3 regions of the Planococcus lenghuensis genome follow, and region 2 is predicted to be linked to each of the others. Evidence: riboswitches for the same ligand, from Rfam matches in the RefSeq annotation. Region 2 holds a riboswitch; each other region holds the start of a gene.
What was found. A riboswitch is a leader RNA that binds a small molecule or an ion and turns the genes downstream of it on or off. The one in region 2 is predicted to bind cyclic di-GMP.

Region 1: linked by a shared signal. The riboswitch ahead of flgB (flagellar basal body rod protein FlgB) and the one ahead of B0X71_RS18095 (amidase) in region 2 are both predicted to bind cyclic di-GMP.
Region 3: linked by a shared signal. The riboswitch ahead of B0X71_RS21050 (DUF5667 domain-containing protein) and the one ahead of B0X71_RS18095 (amidase) in region 2 are both predicted to bind cyclic di-GMP.

The regions. Positions count from the first base shown of each region.
Region 1 covers NZ_CP019640.1:2,762,744-2,766,020, reverse strand. Annotated here, with positions in the region: gene B0X71_RS14125 (flagellar hook-basal body protein) at 1-374, opposite strand, end outside; gene B0X71_RS14120 (flagellar hook-basal body protein) at 426-1,250, opposite strand; cyclic di-GMP riboswitch class I at 1,577-1,666, shown strand; gene flgB (flagellar basal body rod protein FlgB) at 1,743-2,147, shown strand; gene flgC (flagellar basal body rod protein FlgC) at 2,153-2,608, shown strand; gene fliE (flagellar hook-basal body complex protein FliE) at 2,644-2,940, shown strand; gene fliF (flagellar basal-body MS-ring/collar protein FliF) at 2,966-3,277, shown strand, end outside.
Region 2 covers NZ_CP019640.1:3,601,093-3,604,369, forward strand. Annotated here, with positions in the region: gene B0X71_RS18090 (carbon starvation CstA family protein) at 1-486, opposite strand, end outside; gene B0X71_RS18095 (amidase) at 993-1,799, opposite strand; cyclic di-GMP riboswitch class I at 1,921-2,008, opposite strand; gene B0X71_RS18100 (sensor domain-containing protein) at 2,071-3,277, opposite strand, start outside.
Region 3 covers NZ_CP019640.1:3,287,231-3,290,507, reverse strand. Annotated here, with positions in the region: gene B0X71_RS16650 (FecCD family ABC transporter permease) at 1-44, shown strand, start outside; gene B0X71_RS16645 (ABC transporter ATP-binding protein) at 79-906, shown strand; gene B0X71_RS16640 ((2Fe-2S)-binding protein) at 884-1,597, shown strand; cyclic di-GMP riboswitch class I at 1,801-1,886, shown strand; gene B0X71_RS21050 (DUF5667 domain-containing protein) at 1,966-3,277, shown strand, end outside.

The DNA of each region.
Region 1 (3,277 bases), 840 kb from region 2:
GGCTGAACTTGGAAAGAACCGTCTTTTGTGTAATATGTATTTCCTTCAGATGCGACCCGGAAGTATCCGGAATTGCCGCCAATCATAAAATCGAAAGGGCGACCCGTCTGAAGCGATGAACCTTGTTCCATTCGTAAATTCGTCTGGGACAGGATAGCCCCTGATCCGATTCGCAGTCCATTCGGCGTCTGCCGCCCGATTTCATGCTGAAGCCCCGCCTGCTTTTCCATCGATACGGTAAGCGCGTCGGAAAAATTCGCTTCCTGCCGCTTATATCCCGTCGTGCTCACATTCGAAATATTATTCGCAATCAAATCTATCTTCTTCTGCAATTCCCGCATCGATGTAGCTGCAGAATTCATTTGGATATTCATGGGCATAATTCTCCTTTAGTAAATAGTACTGATAAAAATCTGACTAATACATCAAACCCTTCCGATTTCATTGACCGCTTTCTCCATACTCCGGTCGTAAGCCTGGATGACTTTCTGGCTCGACTCAAAGCTGCGGTACGTGCTCATCATGTCCGTCATCGTCCGGGTCAGATCCACGTTCGACTGTTCGACCATGCCTTGCTTTACGAAATCTCCAGGCATGTTCGGAAGTCCGGCCGCTTCAATCCCAAGCGGCGCATTCTCGAAATCACCTTCCCAGCGAAGGAGATTATGGCCTTCTTTTACGAGCTGTTCAGGATCATTTGTATACCCGACCCAAAGCTGATTTGCGTTCGTTCCGTCTTCCCGGATAATTTCACCGTTGCCTTGGACTGTAAAGTTCTCTGAATCCGTACGAATCGTCTGGAAGTTCGCGTCTAAGACATTCAGCCCGTCAGCTGTCGTCAGAAATCCATCCTGGTCGACTGCAAACTGACCGTTTTGTGTATACCGGATTTGCCCGTCTCCGGCATTGACTGCGAATAACAGTGTACCTTGCTGCTGTGTTTCGGGATCGACCGGCAATGCGCCGGATAGCAGGGAAATGTCGGTTGGATTCCCGGTTTCCTTTAATGCGCCTTGCACGAAAGACGGAATCCCTTCCTGGGCGTAAACGCCGGTATGGAGCTTGCCAATAGTAGCTGGATGCTTGCCCGCCTGCATGGCTTGGATCAATTGGGCAGGAAAAGCCCGAAGCACCGTCTCGTCTTGTTTGAATCCGGGCGTATTCGCATTCGCCAAGTTATTCGTGAGTACTTGCTGTTTACGGTTATGGGCCATAAGTCCGGAAGTTGCAATATATAATCCGCGGAACATAAAAAAAATTCACCCTTTCTTAAAAAACTCTTGCAATTTGGCGTTAGCATACCACTATAATTAAATAAAATATATAGAAAAAGGAAAATTAAAACAAAATCATTTTTCCAAGAAAAAATAGCCAAAATCAAAAAAACGTGCTATTATCACCATCAAGAACAGTTGAAAATGAGTCAATTTATTGAGTTTAAAAGCTAGATCAGTATCAAAAGCCGTAATTGATTATAAGAACGTCCGGTTTTTATCGAGTTAAGTAATGTTTTTCCACAAAATATCCAAATCAGTAAAAAGACCTAAAACATTTAAAAAACTGAATACAACAATCGTCACGATAACGGCAAACTTCTCCGAAAGGAAAGGACGCAAAGCCACGGGCCTACGCACAATCTTTTGTGCTTGGCAGCCGGGTTACCGAAAGATGGGAGATGCATAATCCACCCTTTTTTCGGGGTGGTTTTTTTGTGGCCAAATTAAGAATAAAGGAGTTCAGCAATGAATATATTTCCTCAGACGTTCCAGTCATTGGAACAGGCGTTATCGACATCGGCTTTGAAGCAACGGACGCATGCGGCGAATATTGCGAATGTCGACACGACGAACTACAAAAGCAGACAAGTAAACTTCCAATCTGCACTGCAGAACGCAATGGATAGCAGCGGATCATTGAAAAGCTTCAAAACAGCAGCGGGTCATATCCCATTCAGTACGGAAAATTCAGCAGGAGTACCTTCCGTGACAGTGAACACCAATACAAAGTTCAAAACAAATGGCAATAACGTGGATATGGACTACGAAATGGCCGAAATGGCGAAAAACCAATTATGGAATAACGCGCTGACCGAGCGGATCAATGGGAAATTCAACAGTCTCCGCTCTGTCATCAGCGATGGGAGGTAAGGAAGATGAGCTTATTCAACGGACTTAATATCAGCGCTTCCGGCCTGACGGCAAACCGGCTCCGGATGGACGTCGTTTCTTCCAATATCGCGAATGCCAACACAACCCGGGCCGAACGGGTCAACGGCGAATGGATGCCGTACCGCCGGAAAACGGTGGAGCTGTCGCAAAGCGGTGTGTCGCCATTCGGCCAGCATCTTCAGGCGGCGATGGGCAGAGGATCCGCTCATGTATCCGGTGTATCGGTTTCAAGAATCGAAGAGGACCGGACGCCGTTCGCGTTATCGTATGATCCCACTCATCCGGAAGCGGATGAAGATGGTTACGTCCGGCTGCCGAACGTGGATCCGGTGAAGGAAATGGTGGATCTGATGTCTGCGACCCGCTCTTATGAAGCGAATGTAACCGCATTGAATGCATCCAAAAGCATGTTCATGAAAGCGTTGGAAATCGGCAAATAACCCGTCCCGTTGATCGGAGATTTTAGGAGGTTCCCATGAACACGATTAGTTCGATTCAAGTCCCATTCTTACAGCCTCAGGAAAGTCCCAAAGTCCAGACAGACAATAAAACAGGCGAATTCGGCGAGTTGTTCAAACAGGCGCTGGATAAAGTGAATAGCGCCCAAAAAGAATCGGATAAACTGACGACGGGACTTGTGACCGGGCAAGTTCAGGATGTCCACGAAGTCATGATTGCTTCCCAGAAAGCGAATTTATCCCTGCAATTGACCATGCAAGTGCGCAATAAAGTCGTCGAAGCTTACCAGGAAATGATGAGGATGCAAGTATGAAGACAAGCGCAGAGGATAATGGCAAATGAAAGAAACAGTATCGGCTTACACCGAAAAACTCAAGGGGGCATGGGCGGGATTTTCAGGCCTGACGAAGTGGATTATGATCGGCTCTTTCGTTTTGACAGCGCTCGTGCTTTCCGTGTTTTTCTTTTTCAATTCTCGGGACGATTTCGCTCCGTTATATTCCAATCTTGCACCGGCGGAAGCCGGGGAAATCAAAGCGGCCATCGAAGAACGCGGCATTCTCGTGGAGGTATCGAATGACGGCAGCATCATCAGCGTGCCGGAAGACGAATTGGCCAATTTGAAAATCGCTTTGGCTGCGGAAGGAATC
Region 2 (3,277 bases):
GAGAGCCACGATGAAGCTGATTGGGGTGATTTGTGAAATGAGCTGCGCCGGGCCTGCTGTGAAAGCAGCCGCCACCAGCAGCATGAGTACAAGTGACAGGACATTGATGAATGTCCGGATGTGTTTGCCTAAATACTTGCCGACCAGCGTCGGGAACTGCGCGCCGCCGTGGCGGAGTGACATCATGCCAGACATATAATCGTGGACGCCGCCTGCAAAGATGCAGCCGACCACGATCCAGATAAACGCGACCGGTCCGTACAGCGCTCCTGCCACTGCGCCGTAGATCGGACCGAGTCCTGCGATATTCAGTAATTGGATCAAGTTGCCTTTCCACCAATTCATCGGCACGTAATCGAGATTGTCCCGTTTTGTGTATGCCGGTGTGGGTGTATCGTCATTGACCACAAACACCCGTTCAACAAACTTCCCGTAAACCATGTAGCCGATTATCAATAATGCAATTGCACCTAAAAATGTTGCCATGTCCGTGGCCTCCTTCTGTATCTCTCGCTGAAAATAATATTAGGATAACAAAGGCGGCAGACATTGTATACACTTTTCTAACAAGTAATAAAATTCTTTTTCCTTTTTGTGAAAAGTGGCGCGAGCCCTTGGCGTTAAAGCGTTTTCATCGTATGGAAGTGGGGGCGTTTTTCAACAGAAGGCATTGGAACGGATTAATTTTCAATTTGATCAATCAACTGATTTCCGGTCTTTTCATTTTCGCAATCAAGTGAATGGCACGTACCAAGAGCGATGCAGCCAGCCCCAAATTCCACTGTCCTCCAACGGTAAACCGTTATTTGTCTCGATTTACTCTTTTTATTTGAGCAAGGCGGAAATCGATGCATTTTGCAGAAATTTTACGATTACAGCGCTGGTCAGCGGGAATGCCGTCCAAGCTGCAAAAAAGACGGAAACATCTAAACGAAAAAAAGCACGTTCGAATGAATACTTCGGACGTGCCTTTCAGTTATACCATACAGCTTCTACGGCTTCATCGTCATCCAGCTGCCGACATGATGAACCGCGATGCCGTTATAGCTTGCTGTGCCGTTGTATTGTTGCTGGACTAACGAGAGCTGTTTGTTCATATAGGCCTCTCCTTCTTCGAAGAACGAGAGGTATGCGCCTTCTGCGGTCTGTCCGGTTTCGACTCCAATAACAAGGCTCTTTCCGTGTTTTCCTGCAAATGCAACTTCATTGCGCGCAAATTCACCGATAAGCGCGGCGCTGTCCCGGTAAGCCATGATGGTGACACTGTCAGTCGCCGCAATGACCCATTCCGCCAAAATCCCAATCCCGAACTGATTTTTATAGGAAATCTCATCAAACCAGAAGGCCATATCCACTTCGATCGGCAGGCTGAGTGCTGCAGCGTTATCCGCTGCCCGGCTGAGCAAGGCCTGATAAGACTTAACAGTAGCCGCCTGGTTCGATGCCCAGTCGCTGTACAGATACGGCTCAACATCGAGATGGATGCCGGCGAATTTCTCAGCAGATGCAGAGCCGGCCTGGTAATGCTGCAGCCAGGTCATCAGCCGGTCCTGCTGGACATAGCCTTTCCGTGACACCCAATTCGGCGCCCCGTCCAGCGCATAAATCTGTATGCCTTGTACGCCGGCTTCTGCAATGAAACTGCGATAGGCATCCGCCGGCATTTCCTGATCGATCTGTACATAGACTTTATTCAGCTCCTTACTTGCCAGAAAAGCGAGCGTTCCGGATTCATCCTCCACGAACATCCACGGGTTCCAGAGCCAGGTCGCCCGGTCTTCGGCTGCTGCAGCTTCCACTTGGGCCCCTCCTGCTCCTTCCGTGATTATGCCAGTACACAAGAAAGCTAAAACACAAACCATCACGATTGTGCGCATATTCAATTTTCCTCCCTTCAAGATCCCGGACTCCTGAAGGGAACCTGGCAGCCTGACTTCCGTACGCCGACCGGCGGTTAGGTTCGCGGCTTTGCGTCCTTTCCTTTCGGAGAAGTTTGCCTTTTTCAGTTGGTTTAAAGATAATGGATCCGTGTTACCGGCCTGCAGGTAATTTATGTTTTAAGCCCGTTTTTCAGCTGTATACAAAGCCTTTATCTATCAGCAGATGAAACTCTCCTGCAGCAAGCGGCTTGCTGAACAGGTATCCCTGTGCTTCATCGCTATTATGCTGCTTCAGGAAGTGAAGCTGCTCTTCTGTCTCCACGCCTTCTGCGATAACTTTCATGCCAAGGGTATGGGCCATTGAAATAATCGTCGCTGCAATATTTTTATTGCCATTCGTCCCGGAAATTTCCCGGATGAATGTCTGGTCGATCTTTAAATGATCAATCGGGAATTCCTTCAGGCAGTTGAGCGAGCTGTATCCGGTCCCGAAATCATCCATGGAGATGTTGATGCCCATACTTTTCAATTGATACAGAATGGAACTCGCTTTCTTTACGTTCATCGTCATGCTTTCTGTAATTTCGATTGTCAGCCTGGTCGGATCAGTTTCCGTTTCCCGCAGGATTCCCTGGATGATTTTCAGCAGATTCGGCTGATAAAATTGCCGGATCGACAAATTTACAGCCAAGGTGAACCGTTCAGTATCGGCGAATTGCCATTTTTTCAGCTCTTTGCATGCCATCCGCAGAATACGCTCGCCAAGCGGAAGGATGAGACCGGTTTCTTCTGCAATCGGGATGAACTGGTCAGGCGGGATGCTGCCAAGTTCGGGATGATCCCAGCGGGTCAGCGCCTCGGCACCGACCAGCTGCCCTGAAACCAAATCGACAATCGGCTGATAGCGGAGAGAAAACTGCTCTGAATCAATGGCTTTCCGAAGCTCATTTTCAATTTGCAGCCGGTCATAGATCCGACTGTTAAGGGATTCGTCGTAGAATTGAAAATTGTTTTTACCTTCTTTTTTCGCCTGATACATCGCAAGGTCCGCTTTTCTGATCAGCTCTTCCGGACAGCTGCCATCCGGCGGGTACAGACAAATGCCGATGCTCGGTGTGATGAAAATTTCATGCCCTCCCACCTCGAAAGGGCGGGCCAGAGCATTCAGCACGCGATCAGCGACAATTGTCGCTTCTTTTTTCGATGCTCCTTCAAGAAGAATCGCAAATTCATCGCCACCTTGCCTGGAAGCCGTATCAGTTTTTCGGATGCATGCCTCCATTCGCCTGGCCACCTGATTCAGAAGGGCATCTCCTACGTTGTGGCCCAGCGTGTCATTAATCAATTTGAAACGGTCCAGATCCATATACAGCAGGACAACCGTCTCTTCCGCAGTC
Region 3 (3,277 bases), 310 kb from region 2:
CGCCGTATTTCATTTATCTGCTGTACCGTTCACGGAATAAATAGTGGAAGACGCTACGAACAGAAAGGGGAATGACAGATGGAGGCACTTTCGACGCGCAAACTGACATTGGGATATGGAGAAGAGAATATCATTGAAGCGCTCGATCTCAAGATTCCGAAAGGTGAAATCACCGTGTTCATCGGCAGTAATGGCTGCGGTAAATCGACGCTGCTTCGGTCGATGGCGCGGCTTTTGAAGCCGCAGGAAGGTGGCGTGGTGCTCGACGGCCGGGATATTTCCAGCATGGCGACGAAGAAAATCGCACGTCAGCTCGCTATCTTGCCGCAGTCATCTGTGGCGCCGGAAGGGCTGACGGTTCTCCAGCTCGTGAAACAGGGGCGCTATCCGCACCAGAGCTGGCTGCAGCAATGGTCAAAAACGGACGAGAAAGCCGTAAACGATGCGCTGGAAGCGACCGGCATGGCGGAATATGCCGACCGGAAAGTCGATTCCTTATCAGGCGGTCAGCGCCAGCGCGCATGGATTGCGATGACGCTTGCGCAGGATACGGATATTATTCTGCTCGATGAGCCGACGACATATCTCGATATGACGCATCAGATCGATATTCTCGATCTGCTGTTTGAGCTGAATCAGACCGAACAGCGCACGATTGTCATGGTGCTGCATGATCTGAACCTGGCTTGCCGCTATGCGGATCATATCGTTGCGATTCACGATAAGAAAGTGTTCCGTCAGGGGGACCCGGAAGAAATTATCACGCCGGAGCTTGTCCATTCCGTGTTCGGACTGCGCTGTCAGGTGGCATGCGACCCGTTCTCCGGGACGCCGATGTGCATTCCGTTCAGCAAAGGAAAGCGTGCGAAAGGCGGGATGCGCCGTGCCGACATTGCCAGCGGTTAAATACTTTCACAGGACGCTTTCCGACTTCCGTGTCGTAATGGAAACGCCGGGAGAAAAGCGGTTCCCCCTCCGACAATTCACGGACGAGGCCTTTCTGGATGGATTCATTGATGGCATCAAAGCGGATTTCAAAACCGGTGAAACCCGGGTTGCGGCGTCGCAGCTCGTCAAACGGCTCGGATATCTGCTTGCTGTGCCGGCATTATTTACCGCAACAGTCCATCGGCACCGGCTGAATACAATAGAAGGCGCACTCGTTCCGCAAAATGCGGATGGCAAATGGCTGCCGTATTTACTGCTTGAAGACATGGAGACAACTCCGATTGACACAGAGGAGTTCCGGGCATTTTCCTGGGAACTGTTCATTGAAATCGGGAAATTGGTCCGGGTGGTATCGAAGGCCGGCAATGTGCCGCGGCCGGTGTTATGGGAGAATGTCGCCATTTACGTATACTGGCTGTATGAGAAGCGAATGGCGGAAGAACCGGTCGACAGCGCTCGGAAGGTGGCGGATTTCCGCTGGCTGATCGACGGCCTGCCGGGAGAAGCGTTCGGCGAACGGAAGAACCCGCTACAGAAATTTCACGGGGAAAAACCGGAAGGCGGCATCCGGATTCGCCAGACGTGCTGCTTCCATTATGAAGGGGCGGGTGCCGGCAAGTATTGCGGCACCTGTCCGAAAAAGAAGTGATGATGTGCCCGCTCCCTGGTAGGGTGAGCGGTTTTTTTGATGTCTTCGATTCGCCGATTTTAAACACAAAATGCTTAACTTTCATTGTGGAAACAAAGGCGGGAAAATTAGTTTTTATCCATTAAAAAAATGTATCTTTTGGCTTATATGTAGGGTATATTTACATAAAGAAGTCGGAAACCGAATAGCTTCCAGCGCTTCTCATTTGAAAAAGGCAGCTCCATCGAAAGGTGGATACGCAAAGTTCCAGGCCTACGGTGCGCGTCACTAGGGCGGCTGAACCGCTGAAGAATGGAGAATAGCCTGTGGGAACACGGGTTATGTCGACATTCTCCGAACCAAAAATACTGTTTTGGAGGAATGGAAAAATGTCAAAACCCGTGATCAATCTTAAGGTCCGCAACGTGTTAGCAACCGGTATTATTACGACAGCACTCACGTTTACAGTCGGGGCAAGTCCGATTCAAGCAGATCAGCACGAACAGCCGGTGGAACCTGAAACAACGGAAACGGAAGAAGTGCTTATTGAAGAAGAACCAGAGCAGGAGACAGAAGAACCAGCAGTGGAAGAAGATGAAACGGCTGCTGAAGACCCTTCGCTTCTGCCGGGTGACTTCTTCTACTTCGTAAAAAACCTGATGGAAAATGTGCAGTTGGCCCTGACGTTCGATGGAGTGAAAGAGGCCGAGCTGCTGGCTGGATTTGCGGAAGAACGCATTTCGGAAGCTCTGGCGCTCCTTGACCAAGGGGACGAGGAGCGGGCGAATGAAGTTCTTCAGGAAGCCATCGAACAGCAGGAGGCGGCACTGGAGAAATACGAGCAGAGTGCAGAATCGGAAGCTGAGGATGAGACTGAACCTGACGAGGAATCCGTGACGGAAGAACCTTCAGGTGAAGCGGATACTATAGACGGGTTCCGGGCAGAATTGGAAGAGAAGTTCGCTGCCAATATCCTGGCGCTGACAGCAGCGCTGGAGCAGATCGAGAATCCGAAAGCAAGGGAAGCACTGCAGAAAAACATTGAAAAAGCGCAAGCGAAATGGGAAGAAAAAATTACTGAAAAACTGACGGATATTACAGAGAAGCAAGAAAAAGCCGCAGAAAAACGGGCTGAGCTTGATGCGTTGCTTGCGGCAGGTGAAATTTCGGAAGAAGAGTACCAGGCTGAGCTTGCTGAACTTGAAAAAGAGCTGGCAGAAGAGCAGGAAGAGCTTATGGAAGAAATTAATGAAGAAGCGGATGAAGTCACAGAGGAAGCTCTGGAAGATGAAGAAGAGCACGAAGAGGCGGAGTCGGAGGAACCGGAATCTGAGGAGCTGGAATCTGAGGACGATGGAGCTGACGATGTGCAAGAGGCTGTAGCCAAAGAAGAAAAACAAAAAGAAAAAGAAGTAAAGGCAAGCGAGAAAGCGGCTGAAAAAGAACAGAAAGCAGTAGAAAAAGCAGCCGAAAAAGAACAGAAAGCAGTAGAAAAAGTGGCTGAACAGGAACGCAAAGCAGCCGAAAAAGCGGCTGAACAGGAACGCAAAGCAGCCGAAAAAGCAGCAGAAAAAGAACGGGAAGCTGCTGAGAAAGCGGCCGAAAAAGAACGAAAAGCAGCTGAAAAAGAACGGGAAGCAGCCGAAAAAGAGCGGGAAGCTGCTGAAAAAGCAGCAGAAAAAGAGCGGGAAGCTGCTGAAA